Regions from separate parts of the Oerskovia sp. NPDC060287 genome, predicted to be linked through region 3. Evidence: riboswitches for the same ligand, from Rfam matches in the RefSeq annotation. Region 3 holds a riboswitch; each other region holds the start of a gene.

Region 1 (6,006 bases), on a different contig from region 3:
CAGCCCTGACTTCCTGGACGTCGAGCGGTTCCCGACCGTCGACTTCCGCAGCACGTCGGTGCGCTGGCAGGGCCCGCAGGACGACGCCATGCTGAGCTGGGCGCGCCTGCGCAACCGTTCGCCCGAGCGCTCCGAGGTCCCTGCGGCCAGGATCCAGGGAGCGGGCGCGGGGCACTTCGTCGTGAGCGGCCTGCTCACGATCCGGGACGTCACCCTCCCGATCGACCTGACCATGCAGTTCGGCGGGGCGCGGCGCGACCCGTACGGTCGCGACATCTTCGGGTTCAGCGCCTCGGGCACGTTCGACCGCGAGGCCTACGGGCTCGTCTGGAACGTCGTGCTGGAGACCGGCGGGCTGCTGGTGGGCAAGAAGGTCGAGATCGAGATCGCCGGCGAGGCGATCCGGCAGGACTGAGACCCAGCAGGACTGAGACCCAGCAGGACCGAGAGGTTCGCCCGACGGCGCACGCGGTCAGCCCGTCAGGAGTGACGGCGTCCGCGGGAGGCCCCGAACGGCCCGCCCACGAACAGCCCCAGGCCGAGCACGAACCCGAAGTCGTACCAGTTCCCGTTGTTGTGGACCTCGTAGATGTTCACCGTGTCGGTGAACAAGGAGATCACGAACGTCACGGGCACGATGATGCCCTGCCACAGACCGAGCCAGAACCCTGCGGGACTGCCGTCCGCGGTGGGGGTGCCGACGTCGGGGTTGGGCCCAGGGGCGCAGGCCGCGAGCGCCAGCGCGGCGAGGACCAGTGCTGCGGCGAGGGCGATGCGTCGGCCTCGTGGTGACGTGCGCGCGGTGCGGTGGGACGTGACGTCCTGCGTCGGGTGCATGGCCGACCTCCTCGTGGCTGGACCGGACGGTCGCCCCCAGCATCCGCCGTGCCGCGCCCCTGCTCAACCGCAGGCTCGCCTCCGCCACCCGGCGCAGGCGCTGACCGCGAGTCGCTGCTGCACCTGGCCGGGCGGCCTCGGCACGACGTGGAGCGCCTCGTGGTGCGCTCCACCATGACGTTCGTCGCGGTCCTGCTCCGACCTGTCGTCGGGGCGGGCCCGAGGCTCCGCGGTCAGGACAGGGGGCGTGTGCTCGTGGTGTCTGCCGCACGGACGCGGCGCACGCGTTGCCAGGTCTTCAGGGCACTGCGTGCTGCGCTCGCGACCGTGCTTCCGTTCGCGATGGCCGCGGTCTCCTCCGCAAGGTCTGCTGCGACGACGAGCAGCCGCTCGTGGACCAGGTCGCTCCCGGTGCGCCCGAGGGCACGGACCGCCCAGTACCGGGTTCTGGTGTCCGGACTGGCGGCCTGGTCGAGGAGCCAGGTCGTCTGGTCGGGCTCGATCGCGCCCAGGGCGGTCGACACGTAGCCCAGGAGCGCGAACCGAGGCTCGACGAGCTCGCGGCGCAGCCCGAGCGCGGCCTCGGACCCGCCGAGGTCGGCAAGGGCAGCGGCCGCGACCTCCCGGACGCGGTGGTCCGTGTCGCCGAGCACGTCGACGAGGGTCGGCACGGCCTCGTGCGCCCCCAGGACGCCGAGCACCTCGCAGCCGACCGTCCGCTCGTAGGCGACGGGTGAGTCGAGCAGGGCGAGGGCGTAGGGCACGGCTCTTCGGAAGCCCGCGCGTCCGCAGGCTGCCGTGAGGTACCAGGGTGCCGACGCCCCGTTCTCGAGGGCGCGCAGCATCGCCGGCTCGAGCGACGCGTCGGCGAAGGCGTAGAGACGGTTGAGAGTCCGCTCGAACGTGCTGATCGGGAACCGCTCGAAGCGCAGCACGACGTCGCGCAGGGCGTCGGCGGCCTCCCGGTCGCCGGCCAGGGCGCGTTCGGCGGCGGCGTCGACAGCGTCCTCGTCGACCGCGGGATCCGGGTCGAGGAGCCGGGCGAGCAGGTCGTCGGTCATCGCGAGGCCGAGCCGCGCGACGGACGCGGGTGGACGGGAACGCTGAGAACCATGGGGCGAGCATAGGGGGCCGGCCGACCGCCGGGTCTCCTCCGAGCGGGTCCGCTACGGTGGTCGCACCGACGTCGACGACGACCACCGAGGTGACCGCCATGCCCCGCCGCACCGTCCTGCTCGCCGGAGCCGTGGCGGCGTCGTGCGGCTCGCTGGCGCTGGCCGCCGCGCTGGGCGCGACCGGGCCGGTCGCGATCCCGCCGCAGGGGCCGTGGATCGTCGGGGTCGACGCGTGGCCCGACGGGATCGACGTCTGCATCGAGGACCCTGCGGTCGAGTACGCCGTGACACCGCTCCCTCTGCCGCCGCTCCCGACGACGGTCGCTTTCGTCCCCGGCGCCGTCCGCGAGGACGTCGAGCGGGTCGTGACGTGCCTGGACCGGTACGTCCCGCTGTCGAGCATCGACGTGATGACCGTGCCGGCCGGGGTCTCGTAGGCGCCCCCCGCTGATCCGCCCCCGGGCGACACCTGGTGGTCTCCGCCGACCGTCCGGTCCGGGTGCCCGCTATCCTTCCCCCGAAGACACGGGGTGCCCGCTCCCACGAGCCGGGCTGAGAACACACCCGTCGAACCTGATCTAGCTAGCACTAGCGAAGGGATGTCGGCAATGTCGCTTGCTGCCACCACACCTGTCCTGCCCCGACCCGAACCCGCGTCCAGCACCGCACGAGAACGCGTCGGGTCGCCCGGGGCCGAGGCCTCCCGCCCCCGCGTCCTGTCCATCGCGGGCACCGACCCGACGGGAGGCGCCGGGATCCAGGCCGACCTCAAGGCGTTCGCGGCGCACGGCGCGTACGGCATGGCGGTCACGACCGCCCTGGTCGCGCAGAACACGCACGGCGTCCGCACGGTCCACGTCCCGGGCGCGGACTTCCTGACCGAGCAGCTCGACGCGGTCTCGGACGACGTGGTGATCGACGCCGTGAAGATCGGCATGGTCGCCGACGAGGCCAATGCGCGTGCCATCGCGACGTGGCTCGGCCGGGTGCGTCCGCCGTTCGTCGTGCTCGATCCCGTCATGGTCGCCACGAGCGGCCACCGCCTCCTCGACGAGGGGGCCGAGCAGGCGGTGGGCGACCTGGTCGCGCTCGCCGACCTCGTGACCCCCAACCTCCCCGAGCTGGCCGTCCTCCTGGGCGAGCCGGCCGCGACCACCTGGCCGGACGCCCTCGCCCAGGCGAGGCGCCTGCACGTGGCGAGCGGCGCCGTCGTGCTCCTGAAGGGTGGTCACCTCACAGGGGAGGAGTCGCCCGACGCGCTCGTGGGGCCCGACGACGTCACGACCTTCTCCGCGCCCCGCGTCGACACCGTGCACACCCACGGGACGGGGTGCTCGCTGTCGGCTGCGGTTGCGGCGCTCCGACCCCGGCGCGACGACTGGGCGGGCGCCGTGCGCGATGCGAAGACCTGGTTGACCGGCGCGCTGCGGGCCGGGGGAGCGTTGACGGTGGGCACGGGCCGCGGACCCGTCGACCACCTGGCGCACCTGCCCACGCTGGGCCTGCGGGCGTTCTCCGAGGAGGCCTGGGAGCGGATCGCGGGCTGGCGCGAGGCCGTCAAGGGCATGGGATTCGTGCGGGCGCTCGCGGACGGGAGCCTCGCCGTCGAGGACTTCGGGTTCTACCTCGCGCAGGACGCCGCGTACCTCGCCGAGTACTCGCGCGTGCTGTCGCGGGCGAGCCAGCTCGCGCCGACGCCCGAGGCCCGGCAGTTCTTCGCGGGCGCGGCAGTCGAGTCGCTCGAGGTCGAGCAGGCGCTGCACCGTGACTGGTTGGGCGAGCACGCCGGGATGGACCGGGGGGCGGTCGAGAGCGTCGACCCCTCTCCCGTGACCGCCGCCTACACCAACCACCTGCACGCGGCGTCGAACGGGTCGTACGCGGAGACCGTCGCGGCGCTGCTGCCGTGCTACTGGCTGTACTCGTACATCGGCGACATCCTGGTGCGCCGGGCGGGGGACCTCGACGGGCATCCGTACGCGCGGTGGATCTCGCTCTACGGCGACCCGGCCTTCCAGGAGGCGACGCGCACCGCGTGCTCGTTCGCCGACGAGGCCGCGCGCTGGGCCTCGCCCGCCGAGCTCGAACGCATGCTCCGCGCGTTCGAGCTGTCCTCGATGCACGAGTACCTGTTCTTCGAGCAGGGGATCGACCGGCCGACCTGGCCCGAGGCGCCGGTCGGGGACGCCGAGAAGTGAGTAGATGCCCCTGATCCGGGGGGAACGGGGGCATCTGCTCACTTCTCGGCGCGAGCGGCCGTCCTCACGCGCTCGTCGTCCCGCCGTCCGGGTACGAGCAGTCGTACCCGGGCGGCCACCAGCGCCACGACGTGCTGACCTCGTTCGACGACACGCCCTCGGGGCGCTCCGTGACGCACTGCGTGCGCATCTGGTCGAGCCCGACCGTCAGGTAGTAGACCGCGAGCACGCCCGTGAAGACGACCATGAGGACGGTCAGCGCCAGGCGCAGGCGGTGGTCCGTGCGCCGGGTGGGTTCGTCCTCGCCGGGGCGCGGCGGCACCCAGTCCCAGCTCACGAGGCGGCGCTCGGGACGAGCAGGACCTTGCCCGTCGTCGCGCGGCCCTCGAGCGCGCGGTGCGCGTCGGCCGCGCGGGCGAGCGGGAACGTCGCGCCCACGCGCACGTCCAGGTCCCCCGAGGCGACGAGAGCGAAGATCTCGTCGGCGCGCTCGATGAGCTCGGCGCGCGTCGCGGTGTAGTCGTCGAGCTTGGGGCGGGTCGCGAACAGCGACCCGCCCTTGTTGAGGCGCTGCAGGTCGAACGGAGGTACCTGGCCCGAGGACCCGCCGAACAGCACGAGCATGCCGCGGCGGCGCAGCGACGCGAGCGACGCCTCGAACGTGTCCTTGCCGACCGAGTCGTAGGCGACCGCGACGCCCCGGCCGCCCGTGAGGTCGCGCACGATCGCGGGCAGCTCGGTCGGGAGGTCGTCGAGCTCGGCGTAGTTCACGACGTCGGCCGCCCCGGCCGCGCGCGACAGCTCGGCCTTGGCCTCGGTCGAGACGGTCGTGATGACGCGTGCGCCGCGACGCACCGCGAGCTGGGTCGCGAGCAGCCCGACGCCGCCGGCCCCCGCGTGCAGCAGGACGTCGTCCCCGGGCTGGACCGGGTAGGTCGAGGTCACGAGGTAGTGCGCCGTGAGCCCCTGGAGAGCCACGGCCGCCGCGACCCGCAGGTCGACCGACCCGGGGACCGGGATCGCGACGTCCGCGGGGACGATCACCTGCTCGGCGTACGAGCCGGACGCGTTGGTCCAGGCGACGTGGTCGCCGGGCTCGAAGTCCGTGACGCCCGGGCCGACCGCCCCGACGACGCCCGCGCCCTCGGTGCCGACCACGTGCGGGAACTCCATCGGGTACACCCCCGCCCGGCGGTAGGTGTCGATGAAGTTGATCCCCGCCGCCGCGACCTCGACGAGGAGCTCGCCGGGTCCGGGGACCGGTGTCGGGAGCTCGACGAGCTCGAGGACGTCGGGGCCGCCTGCCTGGAGTGCCTGGATCGCGCGCATGGGGTCAGCCTAGGCGGGACGTCGGCTCAGGCGGTGGCCGGACCCGCCGAGGCCCGCCAGCGTCCGTGGCGGCGCTCGACGTGGATCGGGTGCGCGAAGCAGCGCGAGACCGCCTCGGAGGTCAGGACCTCGTCCGCACGGCCGGACGCGGAGACCCGCCCCGGCGCGAGCAGCAGCGCGTGGCTCGTGGACCTGGGCAGCTCCTCGAGGTGGTGGGTCACGAGGACCGAGGCGACCTCGGGGTGCGCGACCCGCACCGCGTCGATCGTCGCGAGGAGCTGTTCGCGCGCCGCGACGTCGAGCCCTGTGCTCGGTTCGTCGAGCAGCAGCAGCGCGGGGTCGGCGACGAGCGCCCGGGCGATGATGGTGCGACCGCGCTCTCCCTGCGACAGCGTGGTCCACGGCTCGTGCTCCTTGCCGCCCAGCCCCATGTCGGCCACGAGGGCGCGCGCCCTGTCGACCTCGGCCCGGGTCGGCTCCCAGCGCTGGCGCCAGTCGATCGTCCCGGTGATCCCGGTCAGGACGAC
Region 2 (6,006 bases), on a different contig from region 3:
GTCACGGCCGGAGCGCGCGAGTGGCTCGCGCTCGAGGGCTTCGACCCCGCGTACGGGGCGCGCCCGCTGCGCCGTCTGGTGCAGCGCGAGATCGGCGACCGCCTCGCGCGCAAGCTGCTCGCGGGCGAGATCGCGGACGGCGACACGATCGTCGTCGAGCGTTCGCAGGCCGAGGGCGAGGGGCTCGAGCTGAGCGTCCGGCAGTGACGCACCGGTGAGGCGCGCGTCGTCGGGCGGGGGATCCTCCTGCCCGACGACGGCGCTCACCCCGTGCGCGGAAGGCCCGGTCCCGGAAGGGGCCGGGCCTTCGTGCGTCCCCGGACGGACTGCCGGGCGACGGGCCGGGCGCTCGGGTGGTGGCCTCTCAGCGGCCGCGGCCGCGGCCCGCGGTCAACAGCGGGAGGCACACGGTGTCGACCATGTCGGTGAGGGCGGCCTCGTCGATGTGCCCCTGGAAGAGCAGCTCGTGGCGGACGAGGACGAGCGGGATCTGCAGGACGCGTGGCGGCAGGGGCTCCGGCCCGATCTCGCCGCGTCGGCGCGCGGCGTCGATCGCCGCGCCCAGGATCTCCTGCGCGGAGGCGGTGGCCGCCTGGTCGAGGTACGGGAGGAAGTCCTCGTCGACCTCGGCCATGAGTCCACGCAGGGTGCCCAGCCCGATCCGCTCGAACCGGACCACGAACGCGCGGCCGAGCGCGAGCAGGTCCTCGCGGAGGCTCCCGGTGGTCTGTGTCGGCAGGTCGGCCGGTGCGTGCCGGACCCAGGCGTCGACCACCATGAGCGCGCGCGAGGGGTAGCGGCGGTAGATCACGGGCTTGGACGTCCGTGCTCTGCGGGCGACACCTTCGAACGTCAGGCCGGCGTAGCCGCGCTCGGCGAGCTCCTCGCGGACGGCCTCGCGGATCGCCTCGTCGAGCTCTTCGCCACCCCTGCGCGCCGGAGGCGCCGCGGTGGGCGCCTTGGCGGACTCTGCCACCGCGTCCTCCTGAGTACGTTGCGTTTCTTCGGTCGTGAGCCTACCGTAGGTGCAAGATACGGTACGTATCGTGTGCTGAAAGAGGAGTGGGCTCATGCCGCGTTGGATCAGGCCGTTCGTGGTCCTGCTGGTCGCCCTGGGTGCGGGCGCCCTGCTGATGGCCCCCATGGTGTCGATGGAACCCCGGGACCTGCCGGTCGCGGTCGTCGATCTCGACGAGGGGATGGAGACCGCCGCGGGGCGGGTGAGCGCCGGCGGGCAGGTGGCGGCGGCCGTCCAGGAGAACGACGGCGACGGGATGATCGAGTGGGTCTCGCTGAGCTCGCAGACGGAGCTCGACGCGGCCCTCGCGGACGGCGACGTCTACGCGGCGCTCGTGATCCCGGCGGACTTCACCGCGTCGCAGGCCGCAGCGCAGCAGGGGGCGGGCGAGGTGAGCGCGCTGCGGCTCGTGATCAACGAGGGCAAGAACCCCATGGTGACCAGTCAGCTGTCGGGCTCTCTGGCCGCGCTGGCCCCGGGGTCCGGGGTGCCGGTGCAGACCGAGTACTACGACGAGGTGCCCGAGTCGCTGGGCATGCTCGCCAGCTTCCTGCCCATGGTCTTCATGATCCTGACCTACATCTCGTCCTACGCGACCGGCATCGTCATCCGTGCGACGTTCCCTCTGGCGAGCACCGGTCGGGGTCGGACGGTGCTCGTGCAGCTCGGGCTGGCGGCCGCGGCCGCAGCCGTCGTCGGGGTGGCTGCGTCGTGGGTCCTGTCGACCATGGCCCCCGCGGCGGGCCTGCCGGTCGGCGACTCGGCGGTCTTCCTCGCGATCTCGTCGTTCGCCCTCATGACGCTCGTGATCGGGTCGGTGAACTGGCTCGGCACGGCAGGGATGGTCGTGCCGGTCGCGATGCTGGTGCTGGGCATGGGGACCGCCGACCTGCCGTACGAGTTCCTGCCCGCCTTCTGGCAGGACTTCGTCCACCCGTGGAACCCCTTGAGGTTCCTCGCGGACGGTGGGCGGGCCCTGCTGTTCCAGGGCGCCGGGTGGTGGAACGCGGCCACGCCGGGCATGGTGATCGCGGCCGTCGTCGGTGCTGTCCTCGTCGGGACGTCGGTGCTGACCCGTCGTGGCCGCGCCCGGGAGACCTCGCACGACTCGGCCGGCGTCGCGCCGTCCGAGCGCGCCCTGAGCGGGAGCGGCCGATGAGCCAGAACATGATCGAGATCAGCGGGCCGGACAAGTACTCCGGCCCGGCACGGACCTGAGCGGGTCCCGCCGAGGGCTGCGAACCTGGCCACGCTCCGACCGAACGGGCATACTGGACGATCAGCCCACGTTCCACCGACGGAAGGTCCCTCGTGCCGCTGGATTCCCCCGTGCCCGACCACCTTCCGCAGACCCGGGCCGAGCGTCGTCGCGCCGAGCAGATCGTGTCCCCGTCGTCCCGTGCCACCCGGCGCCGACGCCGGGCCGAGGCCGTCCGCCACGCCCGCGCGGGGAGCGAGGTGCGTCGCGTGACCGCGCTGCCCCAGGTCATGGTCGTCACGCTCGGCCTCGTGGGCGGCCTGCTCGCGGTCCCGGCCGTCCAGGAGGTCGGCGGCCAGGGGCCGGGCCTCGAGCCGATCGGCGCGCGCTGGGACGCCGCGCTCGGCCGCGACGTCGACCGCGCGAGCCGGAGCGACGCCCCGCGCGGGCCGGTCCTCGCCGAGGGCGGTACGGCGCAGCCGTCGGCATCCCCGAAGGCCCCAGGGGGAGCGCAGCCGGCCTCCCCGGCGCCCGACGCGCCCCCGGAGCCGGCTCCCGAGCCCGCGCCCGCGCCCGAGGCGACCGCTCCCGCGGGCCCGCCGCAGCTCGGCGCGACCGGACCCGAGGTCCAGGCGATCCAGGAGCGGCTGCAGGTGCACGGGGCCACGGTCCTGGCCGACGGCGAGTTCGGTGCGGGGACCGACCGCGCGCTGCGCACGTTCCAGGCGGCACGAGGCCTCGCGCCCGACGGTGTGGCGGGTGCCGCGACCCAGGCCGCGCTGCTCGCGGACCCTGCCCCCTCGACGGGCGGAACCGGTTCGACCGGGGGAGCTCCGTCGTCGGGCACGGGAGACATGGCTGCCGTGCTGAACCTCGTCAACGCGCACCGTGCGGCCGCGAGCTGCCCGGCCCTGCGGGCCGACGACCAGCTCGCCCGCGCCGCGACCCTGCACGCGCAGGACATGGTCGACCAGGGGTACTTCAGCCACACGAGCCTCGACGGGCGCACGTTCGGCGACCGCGTGACCGCCCAGGGGTACGCGCGGCCCGGCGGCGAGAACATCGCGTCCGGTCAGCAGACCGCCCAGGCCGTGGTCGACGCGTGGATGGCGTCCGAGGGGCACCGTGCGAACATCCTCAACTGCGACTTCACGGCGATGGGACTGGGGCGCGCGGGAAACACCTGGGTGCAGGTCTTCGGGTACTGAGGGCGTCCGGAAGGTCCGAGGTGTCCGCTTGTCGGGCGAGCCGGTGCCCGTCGCGACATACTCAGGTGTGAACCCGTCCCACGAAGCAACGCCCGAGCCCGCCGCCCAGCAACGTCTCGACCACGCTCCGCTCCGTTCAGCGGTCATCGTCAACCCGAACCGGGTCGAGGGGCTCGACGAGCTCCGCCGGACCATCGAGGCCCAGCTCGCCGACGCGGGCTGGCCCGCCCCGGCCTGGCTCGAGACGACCGCCGAGGACCCCGGCACCGGCCAGGCCCGGCAGGCCGTCGACGACGGCGCCGAGGTCGTGTTCGTGAGCGGCGGCGACGGCACCGTGCGCGCCTGCATCGAAGGGCTCGTCGGGACCGAGGCGGCCCTCGCGGTCCTTCCCGGCGGCACGGGCAACCTCCTCGCGACCAACCTCGGCATCCCGCCGAACCCGGAGGACGGCATCCGCCTCGCGCTCGACCGAGGGCGCCGCGCCGTGGACATCGGCGAGGTCGACGGACAGGCGTTCGCCGTCATGGCGGGCATGGGGCTCGACGCCGCGATGATGGAGGACGCACCGACCGCGCTCAAGGCCAAGGCGGGTGCGCTCGCCTACGTCGTCTCGGCGTTCAAGCACCTCGCCGACGACGAGATGAAGGTCGAGGTGCGCGTCGACGACCGGCCGGTGCTGCGCCGTCGGGCGCGCAGCGTGCTCGTGGGGAACGTCGGCAAGCTCCAGGCAGGCGTCAACCTGCTGCCCGACGCCGTGCCCGACAACGGGCAGATGGACGTCGCGATCCTCGCGCCCCGCAACCTGGGCCACTGGGTCCAGCTCCTCGTCGGGGTGCTGCGTGGACGCAGGCGCGTCCCCAACATGGAGGTGCTGCGCGGGTCACGGATCTCGGTGATCTCCGACCGGCCGCAGCCGCGCCAGCTCGACGGCGACGTGATCGAGCCGTCGAAGAAGCTCGAGGTCAGCGTGCGCGCCGGTGCGCTGTGGGTGTGCGTCTACCAGCCCGACACGTCCGACGACATCGCGGACGGGGCACCGACGGACGGGTGATCCAGGCCAGTCGCCGAGTGCGGAGCTCTTGCGCGACACGCCCGGCGTTTCTCGCAAGAGCTCCGCACTCACGGGGAGAGGGGCGGTCGTGGGACCCGCGCGCCGGCGCCCAGCGCCGTGCGCTACGGTGGCCGCGCACCACCCAGCACACCGCACCACCAGCACGACCCACAACTCCACACACCCACGGGAGCTCGCAGCAGCGAGCTGAGAGGGCGGCTCAGCGCCGCCGACCGTTCGAACCTGTTCGGATCATGCCGACGTAGGGAGAGAGCCATGAGCTCTGAGACCGCTGTGCCCGCAACCACCGGGCCCGCCACCGCTGCACCCGCTGTGACCACCGGGTCGTCCGCGCACACCATCACGACCGGACCCATCGCGGGGTCCGTCAAGGTCCACCACCCGGTCCCGGGTGCGGAGCACCTGCGCGTCCCCGAGCGCCGCGTGCACCTGAGCAACGGCGAGCACCTGGACCTGTACGACACCTCGGGCCCGTACACCTCGTCGGACGACCCCGCGGCGTTCGACCTCGCGGGCGGCCTGCCCGCCCTGCGTGCGTCCTGGCTCCGGCCCGACGCCGCCCCCACCGAGCGCGGCACGGGTGGCGCCCGGACGCAGCTCGCCTGGGCGCGGGCCGGGGTCGTGACCGACGAGATGCGCTTCGTCGCGGCCCGCGAGGGTGTCGACGTCGATCTCGTGCGCGACGAGGTCGCGCGGGGCAGGGCCGTGATCCCGGCCAACCGCCGCCACCCCGAGATCGAGCCCATGATCATCGGCAAGGCGTTCGGCGTGAAGATCAACGCGAACATCGGCAACTCGGCCGTGACGTCCTCGATCGAGGAGGAGGTCGAGAAGATGGTGTGGGCCGCCCGCTGGGGCGCGGACACCCTCATGGACCTCTCGACGGGCAAGGACATCCACGAGACCCGCGAGTGGGTGCTGCGCAACTCCCCGATCCCCGTGGGGACCGTGCCGCTCTACCAGGCGCTCGAGAAGGTCAAGGGCGATCCCGCGCAGCTCACGTGGGAGATCTACCGCGACACCGTGATCGAGCAGGCCGAGCAGGGCGTCGACTACATGACCGTGCACGCGGGCGTCCTCCTGCGCTACGTCCCGCTGACCGCTCGCCGCGTCACGGGCATCGTGTCCCGCGGCGGCTCGATCATGGCTGCCTGGTGCCTCGCGCACCACCAGGAGTCGTTCCTGTACACGCACTTCGCGGAGCTGTGCGAGATCCTGCGCGACTACGACGTGACGTTCTCGCTGGGCGACGGCCTGCGCCCGGGCTCGATCGCGGACGCCAACGACGCGGCCCAGTTCGCCGAGCTGCGCACGCTGGGCGAGCTGACCAAGGTCGCGAAGTCCTACGGCGTGCAGGTCATGATCGAGGGCCCGGGGCACGTCCCCATGCACAAGATCGTCGAGAACGTGCGCCTCGAGGAGGAGCTGTGCGAGGAGGCGCCGTTCTACACGCTCGGCCCGCTCGCGACCGACATCGCGCCCGCGTACGACCACATCACGTCCGCGATCG
Region 3 (6,006 bases):
TCCCGCGCACCACGTGGTCGAGCGTGAACCACGCGGGGGCGTCGAGCCGCAGCGTCTGCCCCTTCACCGGACGGGTCGGTGCGCACACCTCGGGGACGTCCACGAGCAGGTCGCCCGAGTCCGCGCCCGCCGCGAGGACCACGGTTCCCGCGCGGTGCACGACCCCCGCGTCGTCGAGGGCCCCGGTCACGGGAGAGCCGAGGCCCGTCGAGCGGAGCAGCCGCACCGCCCGGCGGTGCACGACGGCGGCACGCGGGTCCCGCGCGAGGGCTGCGGTCAGGGCGCGGTGCACCGCGCGCGGGTCGACCTGGTGGTCGCCGGGCGCCCAGAACGCCCCGGCGACGCGCGGACCGACGAGCGGCTCCCGCTCGCGCGCCGCGGCGACCGAGATCTCGGTCGAGTCGAGCCCCCACGCCTCCTGCAGCGCGCGCACGCGACGCCCGAGCGCGAGGTCGTCGCCGTCGTAGGCCAGCGTGAGGGTCCCGGTCGTCCGCAGGCCCACGCTCAGCCCCGAGCCCGCCTCGAGCTCGGCCGCGAACACGGGCCAGCGCGCCGCGGAGTCGGAGCCCAGGCGCAGCGCGGCCTCCTCGCCGAAGTCGGCCTCGGTCACGGGCGCCAGCATCCCGGCCGCGGCGTGCGTCGCGCCGTCTCCGGGGGAAGGGTCCAGGACGGTGACGCGCAGGCCCGCGCGAGAGGCCCGCCAGGCCGCGGTGAGCCCCACGATGCCGCCGCCCACGACGAGGACGTCCGTGGCGCCGTCGGGCCCCTCGTCCGTGGTCCTCCGGTGGGCGGGCGCGGCTCGCCCCTCCGCGCCCGACGGCGGCACGCCCCGCGGGCTCTCGCCGCGCCCCGGTGGGCGCGAGGGCAGGACAGGGTGGTCGGTGGACAGGGCTGCGCACATGCGCTCGCTCCCTTCGCTGGCATGACCCAGATCAGGTTCGACGGTCGGCTCTCGCCCTCTCAGCCCCGTGCGGGGCTCCCGTGCTTCGCGGCCACCCTACAACGCACGCGTCCGGTCGCCGACCGTGTATCAACCGGGGCGTTGCCGACCTCTCTCGGTGTATCCGCTGGGACATCCGACTCCCGTGCGTGCGACCTCCCTCCAGGGACGGCCTCCCCGAGCGGTCGAGCATCGACCGCCCCGCCGCGGACCCGAGCGGCCCGCCCACCTTCCCCGCTTCAGGTGGAGCTCCTCATGCGCAAGACATTCCTCGTGATCAGCGTCCTCGTGGTCGTCGCCGTGGTCATGCAGTTCTACTTCGCCGCCGTCGGCGTGTTCAGCGACCCCGACGACGAGCTCTTCGCGATCCACGGGACGAGCGGCCGCATCGTGCTGCCCCTGCTGATGATCCTGTCCATCGTGTTCGCCGCCCTCGCCAAGGCCGGGAGACGCACCGTGTGGCTGGCCGTGCTCGGGTTCGGCCTCCTGCTGTTCCAGACGATCCTGTTCATCCTCACCGGAGTCCTCACGGGGTCGGAGCCGCCCCCTGGTGAGATCACCACGGCGGGCACCATCATGCTCGGCTTCCACGCCCTCAACGGGCTCGCGATCCTCGGCGTGACGGGGACCGTCGCGTCCAGGGCTCGGGCGCTCGTGGCGGAGGGGCGCGTGCCCAGCCCGGCGTCGACCACCGCCCCCGGGAACGTCTGACGGTGACCGTCCCCGCCCTCCAGCTCGTCTACCTGGTCCTCGCCCTCGCGGGCGGGGCCGGGTGGGTGCTCGCCGCGCTCCGGCCGCGGCGCGGCCCGTGGGTCGCGCTCGCGACCGTGGCGCTCGTGCTGCGTGTCGGGGTCGTGGTCCTGCTGGGCGGGCACGGGTGGTGGTTCGTCCAGGAGAAGGTGCTCGTCGGGCTCCCGCTCGCCGTCGGCGGGGCGGTGCTCGCGCTCGTCGTGCTCGTCGTCGGCAGGGGCCGTCCAGCGATGCCGGCGCGCCAGGCCTGCCTCCTCGGGGCGGCGTACGCCACCGCCGGGGAGCTGGTCCTCGTGCTGGTGGTCGGCTACCCCGTCGGGCCCCTCAGCGGGGGCGTCGTCGTGCTCCTCGTCGCGGCCGCGACCCTCGTGACGTGGCTCGTGCTCGCCGGGCGTGACCCGGGCGTCGTGCGGGGCGTGAGCCTCGCCGCTGCGTTCGTGCTGCTCCTGCCGCTCGGGCTCGCCTGGTGGGCGAGCCGGGCAGAGGTGCATCTCGAGGTGGTCGGTCCCGGTGCCGTCGGGGCCGCGGCCGCCGCCGTCCCGGGCACGGGAGCGCACACCGGGAGCGGACACGCCGCGGACGAGCCCGCGACCGACGAGCTCTCGGCTGCGGGCGGCGGCGCCCCGACCGTGGACGTGACCGAGCTCCGGACCCCCGCGGACGTTCCCGGGCAGCGGGTGCCGGTGACCCTCACGGCCCGCGAGTCGGACCTGACCCTCCCGTCGGGGGAGGTGGTGCAGGCCTGGAGCTTCGGCTCCCTGCCGGGGCCCGAGATCCGGGCCCAGGTCGGGCAGGTCGTCGAGGCCGAGCTCCACAACGAGGACGTCCGGGCGGGCGTCAGCGTGCACTGGCACGGCTACGACGTGCCCAACGGCGAGGACGGGGTCGCGGGCGTGACGCAGGACGCCGTCCTGCCCGGGCAGTCCTTCACCTACCGGTTCGTCGCGGACCAGCCCGGGACGTACTGGTACCACACGCACCAGAGCTCGTCCGACGGGGTGCGCCGGGGGCTCTTCGGCACGCTCGTCGTGCTCCCGGCCTCGGGCCCGGTCGCCGACCTCGACCTGGTGCTCCCGGTCCACACCCTCAGCGGCACGACGACGCTCGCGGGCAGCGACGAGGTCGAGCAGCTCGCGGCCACGCCCGGGCAACGGGTACGGCTGCGGCTTCTCGACGCCGACCAGGTGCCGCACCGGTTCGGGGTGGACGGGGCCGGCTTCCGTGTGGTCGCCGTCGACGGCACGGACGTTCCCGGCGCCGAGGAGGTGAGCGGCCTCGCGCTGCGCGTCCCGGCGGGAGGCCGCTACGACGTCGAGCTCACCATGCCCTCCCACCCCGTGCGCCTGGCGGTCGACGGCGAGGAGGACGTCGGCCTGGAGCTCGTGCCCGACGCCGGGGCGGGCGCCGACGCCGACGCCGCCCCGGGGGACGCGGACCGGTGGGCCGTCCCCGACGAGGACCTCGACCTGCTGGCCTACGGTTCGCCGCCCGAGGGCGGGGCCGGGGCCGGACCTGGCACCGCACCCGCACCCGACGTGACCGCGACGCTCGTCCTGGACCGCCTGCCACGGTTCGACGGCGGCGTGCCGGTGTACGGGTACACGATCGACGGGAAGGTGTACCCCCACGTCCCCTCGACCGTCGTCGACGAGGGGGATCGCGTTCTCCTGCGCATCGTGAACCGGAGCTCGGAGACCCACCCCATGCACCCGCACGGGCACCACGTCAGGGTGCTCTCGGTCGACGGGCGGGAACCGACCGGCGCCGCGGTGCTGCGCGACACGTTCGACGTCCGTCCGGGCGAGGTCTGGGAGGTCGAGCTCCTCGCCGACAACCCGGGGATCTGGATGGACCACTGCCACAACCTCGACCACGCCGCGCAGGGCATGGTGACCCACCTGGTGTACCGGGGAGTGACCACGCCCTTCCGGCACGGAGGGTCCACCGGGAACGCACCCGAGTGACCGACCGGTCCGCGCGGCCTACCCTGGGCGCGTGACGACCACCCACCCCGCGCCCCGCCCCGTCGACACCTCGGCGGGAGACGGCGCCCGCTCCCGGCTCGCGGCGGCCCGGCTGTACCTGTGCACCGACGCGCGCGAGGAGCGCGGCGACCTGGAGGACTTCCTGCACGCGGCGCTCGCGGGCGGCGTCGACGTCGTCCAGCTGCGCGACAAGGGGCTCGACGTCGCGCGCGAGCTCGAGCTCCAGGAGACCGTCGCGCGCGTCGCGACCGAGCACGGGGCCCTGTGGGCCGTCAACGACCGGGCCGACGTCGCGCTGCTCGCAGGGGCACCCGTGGTGCACACGGGCCAGGGCGACCTGCCCGTGCCCGCGGTCCGGTCCCTCCTGGGGCAGGGCCCGGTGCTGGGTCGTTCGACGCACTCGCTCGCGCAGGCCGCGGCTGCCGAGGCCGACCCCGAGGTCGACTACTTCTGCGTGGGCCCGCTCTGGGCGACGCCGACCAAGCCGGGACGCGACGCCGTCGGGCTCGACCTGCTGCGAGAGGTCGCCGCGTCGGCGCCGACCACGCCGTGGTTCGCGATCGGGGGCGTCGACCCGGCCCGCCTCGACCAGGTGCTCGCCGCGGGGGCCGAGCGCATCGTCGTCGTGCGCGCGATCACGGGCTCGGTCGACCCCGAGCGGGCCGCGCGCGAGCTGCGCGAACGGCTGCCCGCCTGACCCGGCGAAGTGATCCCCGTCGCACGTCGTGGACCGATGCCGGGGATCGGCGCCGAGCCAACTATCCTGGGGTGGTGACACCCACCCCCTCAGCCCCCCGGCCCGTATTGGTCGTCGACTTCGGCGCACAGTACGCCCAGCTGATCGCGCGTCGCGTGCGTGAGGCCAAGGTGTACTCGGAGATCGTCCCCCACACCTTCACCGTCGAGCAGATGCTCGCCAAGAACCCGGCAGCGATCATCCTGTCCGGTGGTCCGTCGTCCGTGTACGCGCAGGGTGCGCCCTTCGTGGACCCCGCGCTGTTCGAGGCCGGCGTGCCCGTCCTCGGCATCTGCTACGGCTTCCAGGCCATGGCCCAGGCGCTCGGCGGCAAGGTCGCGCAGACCGGTCTCAGCGAGTACGGCGGCACCGAGGTCGAGGTGTGCTCCGCGGGCGTCCTGCTCGCCGAGACCCCCGACCACCAGACCACGTGGATGAGCCACGGCGACGCCGTGCACGCGGCGCCCGAGGGCTTCGAGGTCCTCGCGACGTCGTCCGGCTCCCCGGTCGCGGCCTTCGAGGACACCAGCCGACGCCTGTACGGCGTGCAGTGGCACCCCGAGGTCAAGCACTCCGCGCACGGCCAGGCCGTGCTCGAACGCTTCCTGTACGAGGGCGCAGGCCTCGCCGGCGACTGGACCCCGGGCAACGTCATCGCCGACCAGATCGCGCTCATCCGCGAGCAGGTCGGCGACGCACGCGTCATCTGCGGCCTGTCCGGCGGCGTCGACTCCTCCGTCGCCGCGGCACTCGTCCAGCAGGCCGTGGGCGACCAGCTCACGTGCGTGTTCGTCGACCACGGCCTGCTGCGCGCGGGCGAGGTCGAGCAGGTCGAGCGCGACTTCGTCGCGGCCACGGGCGTCAAGCTCGTCGTCATGGACGAGAAGCAGCGCTTCCTCTCGGCGCTCGCGGGCCACTCGGACCCCGAGACCAAGCGCAAGATCATCGGCCGCGAGTTCATCCGCGCGTTCGAGCAGGCGGCGCGCAACATCGTCGCGGACGCGGGCGAGCACGGTGGTGAGGTCAAGTTCCTCGTGCAGGGCACCCTGTACCCGGACGTCGTCGAGTCCGGCGGCGGCGAGGGCACCGCGAACATCAAGAGCCACCACAACGTGGGCGGCCTGCCCGACGACCTGCAGTTCTCGCTCGTCGAGCCGCTGCGAGCCCTGTTCAAGGACGAGGTCCGCGCCGTGGGGCGCGAGCTCGGCGTGCCCGAGGTCATCGTGGCCCGTCAGCCGTTCCCCGGCCCCGGTCTCGGCATCCGCATCGTCGGTGAGGTCACGGCCGAGCGCCTGGAGATCCTGCGCGCGGCGGACGCGATCGCGCGCGAGGAGCTCACGAAGGCCGGGCTGGACGACGAGATCTGGCAGTGCCCCGTGGTGCTCCTGGCCGACGTCCGCTCGGTCGGCGTCCAGGGCGACGGCCGCACCTACGGTCACCCGATCGTGCTGCGCCCCGTGTCCTCGGAGGACGCCATGACCGCGGACTGGACGCGCCTGCCGTACGACGTCCTCGCGATCATCTCGACGCGCATCACGAACGAGGTCAAGGACGTCAACCGCGTCGTGCTCGACGTGACGAGCAAGCCGCCGGGC

The links. Region 3 has a riboswitch for thiamine pyrophosphate ahead of thiO (glycine oxidase ThiO). Riboswitches for the same ligand answer to the same signal wherever they lie in the genome.
Region 1: it holds a riboswitch for thiamine pyrophosphate, as region 3 does, so the genes downstream of both, thiD (bifunctional hydroxymethylpyrimidine kinase/phosphomethylpyrimidine kinase) here and thiO (glycine oxidase ThiO) in region 3, are expected to answer to the same signal.
Region 2: it holds a riboswitch for thiamine pyrophosphate, as region 3 does, so the genes downstream of both, thiC (phosphomethylpyrimidine synthase ThiC) here and thiO (glycine oxidase ThiO) in region 3, are expected to answer to the same signal.

The regions. Positions count from the first base shown of each region.
Region 1 covers NZ_JBHXBO010000053.1:14,922-20,927, reverse strand. The annotation lists gene ACFWFR_RS07015 (YceI family protein) at 1-415, shown strand, start outside; gene ACFWFR_RS07010 (hypothetical protein) at 481-837, opposite strand; gene ACFWFR_RS07005 (HEAT repeat domain-containing protein) at 1,071-1,898, opposite strand; gene ACFWFR_RS07000 (hypothetical protein) at 2,051-2,389, shown strand; TPP riboswitch at 2,469-2,569, shown strand; gene thiD (bifunctional hydroxymethylpyrimidine kinase/phosphomethylpyrimidine kinase) at 2,561-4,150, shown strand; gene ACFWFR_RS06990 (hypothetical protein) at 4,215-4,487, opposite strand; gene ACFWFR_RS06985 (quinone oxidoreductase family protein) at 4,484-5,479, opposite strand; gene ACFWFR_RS06980 (ATP-binding cassette domain-containing protein) at 5,506-6,006, opposite strand, start outside.
Region 2 covers NZ_JBHXBO010000026.1:5,535-11,540, reverse strand. The annotation lists gene clpB (ATP-dependent chaperone ClpB) at 1-207, shown strand, start outside; gene ACFWFR_RS04090 (TetR/AcrR family transcriptional regulator) at 365-976, opposite strand; gene ACFWFR_RS04085 (YhgE/Pip domain-containing protein) at 1,071-2,177, shown strand; gene ACFWFR_RS04080 (CAP domain-containing protein) at 2,348-3,424, shown strand; gene ACFWFR_RS04075 (diacylglycerol/lipid kinase family protein) at 3,492-4,475, shown strand; TPP riboswitch at 4,652-4,761, shown strand; gene thiC (phosphomethylpyrimidine synthase ThiC) at 4,752-6,006, shown strand, end outside.
Region 3 covers NZ_JBHXBO010000193.1:1,816-7,821, forward strand. The annotation lists gene thiO (glycine oxidase ThiO) at 1-901, opposite strand, end outside; TPP riboswitch at 908-985, opposite strand; gene ACFWFR_RS15055 (DUF6220 domain-containing protein) at 1,196-1,651, shown strand; gene ACFWFR_RS15060 (multicopper oxidase family protein) at 1,654-3,654, shown strand; gene thiE (thiamine phosphate synthase) at 3,686-4,372, shown strand; gene guaA (glutamine-hydrolyzing GMP synthase) at 4,447-6,006, shown strand, end outside.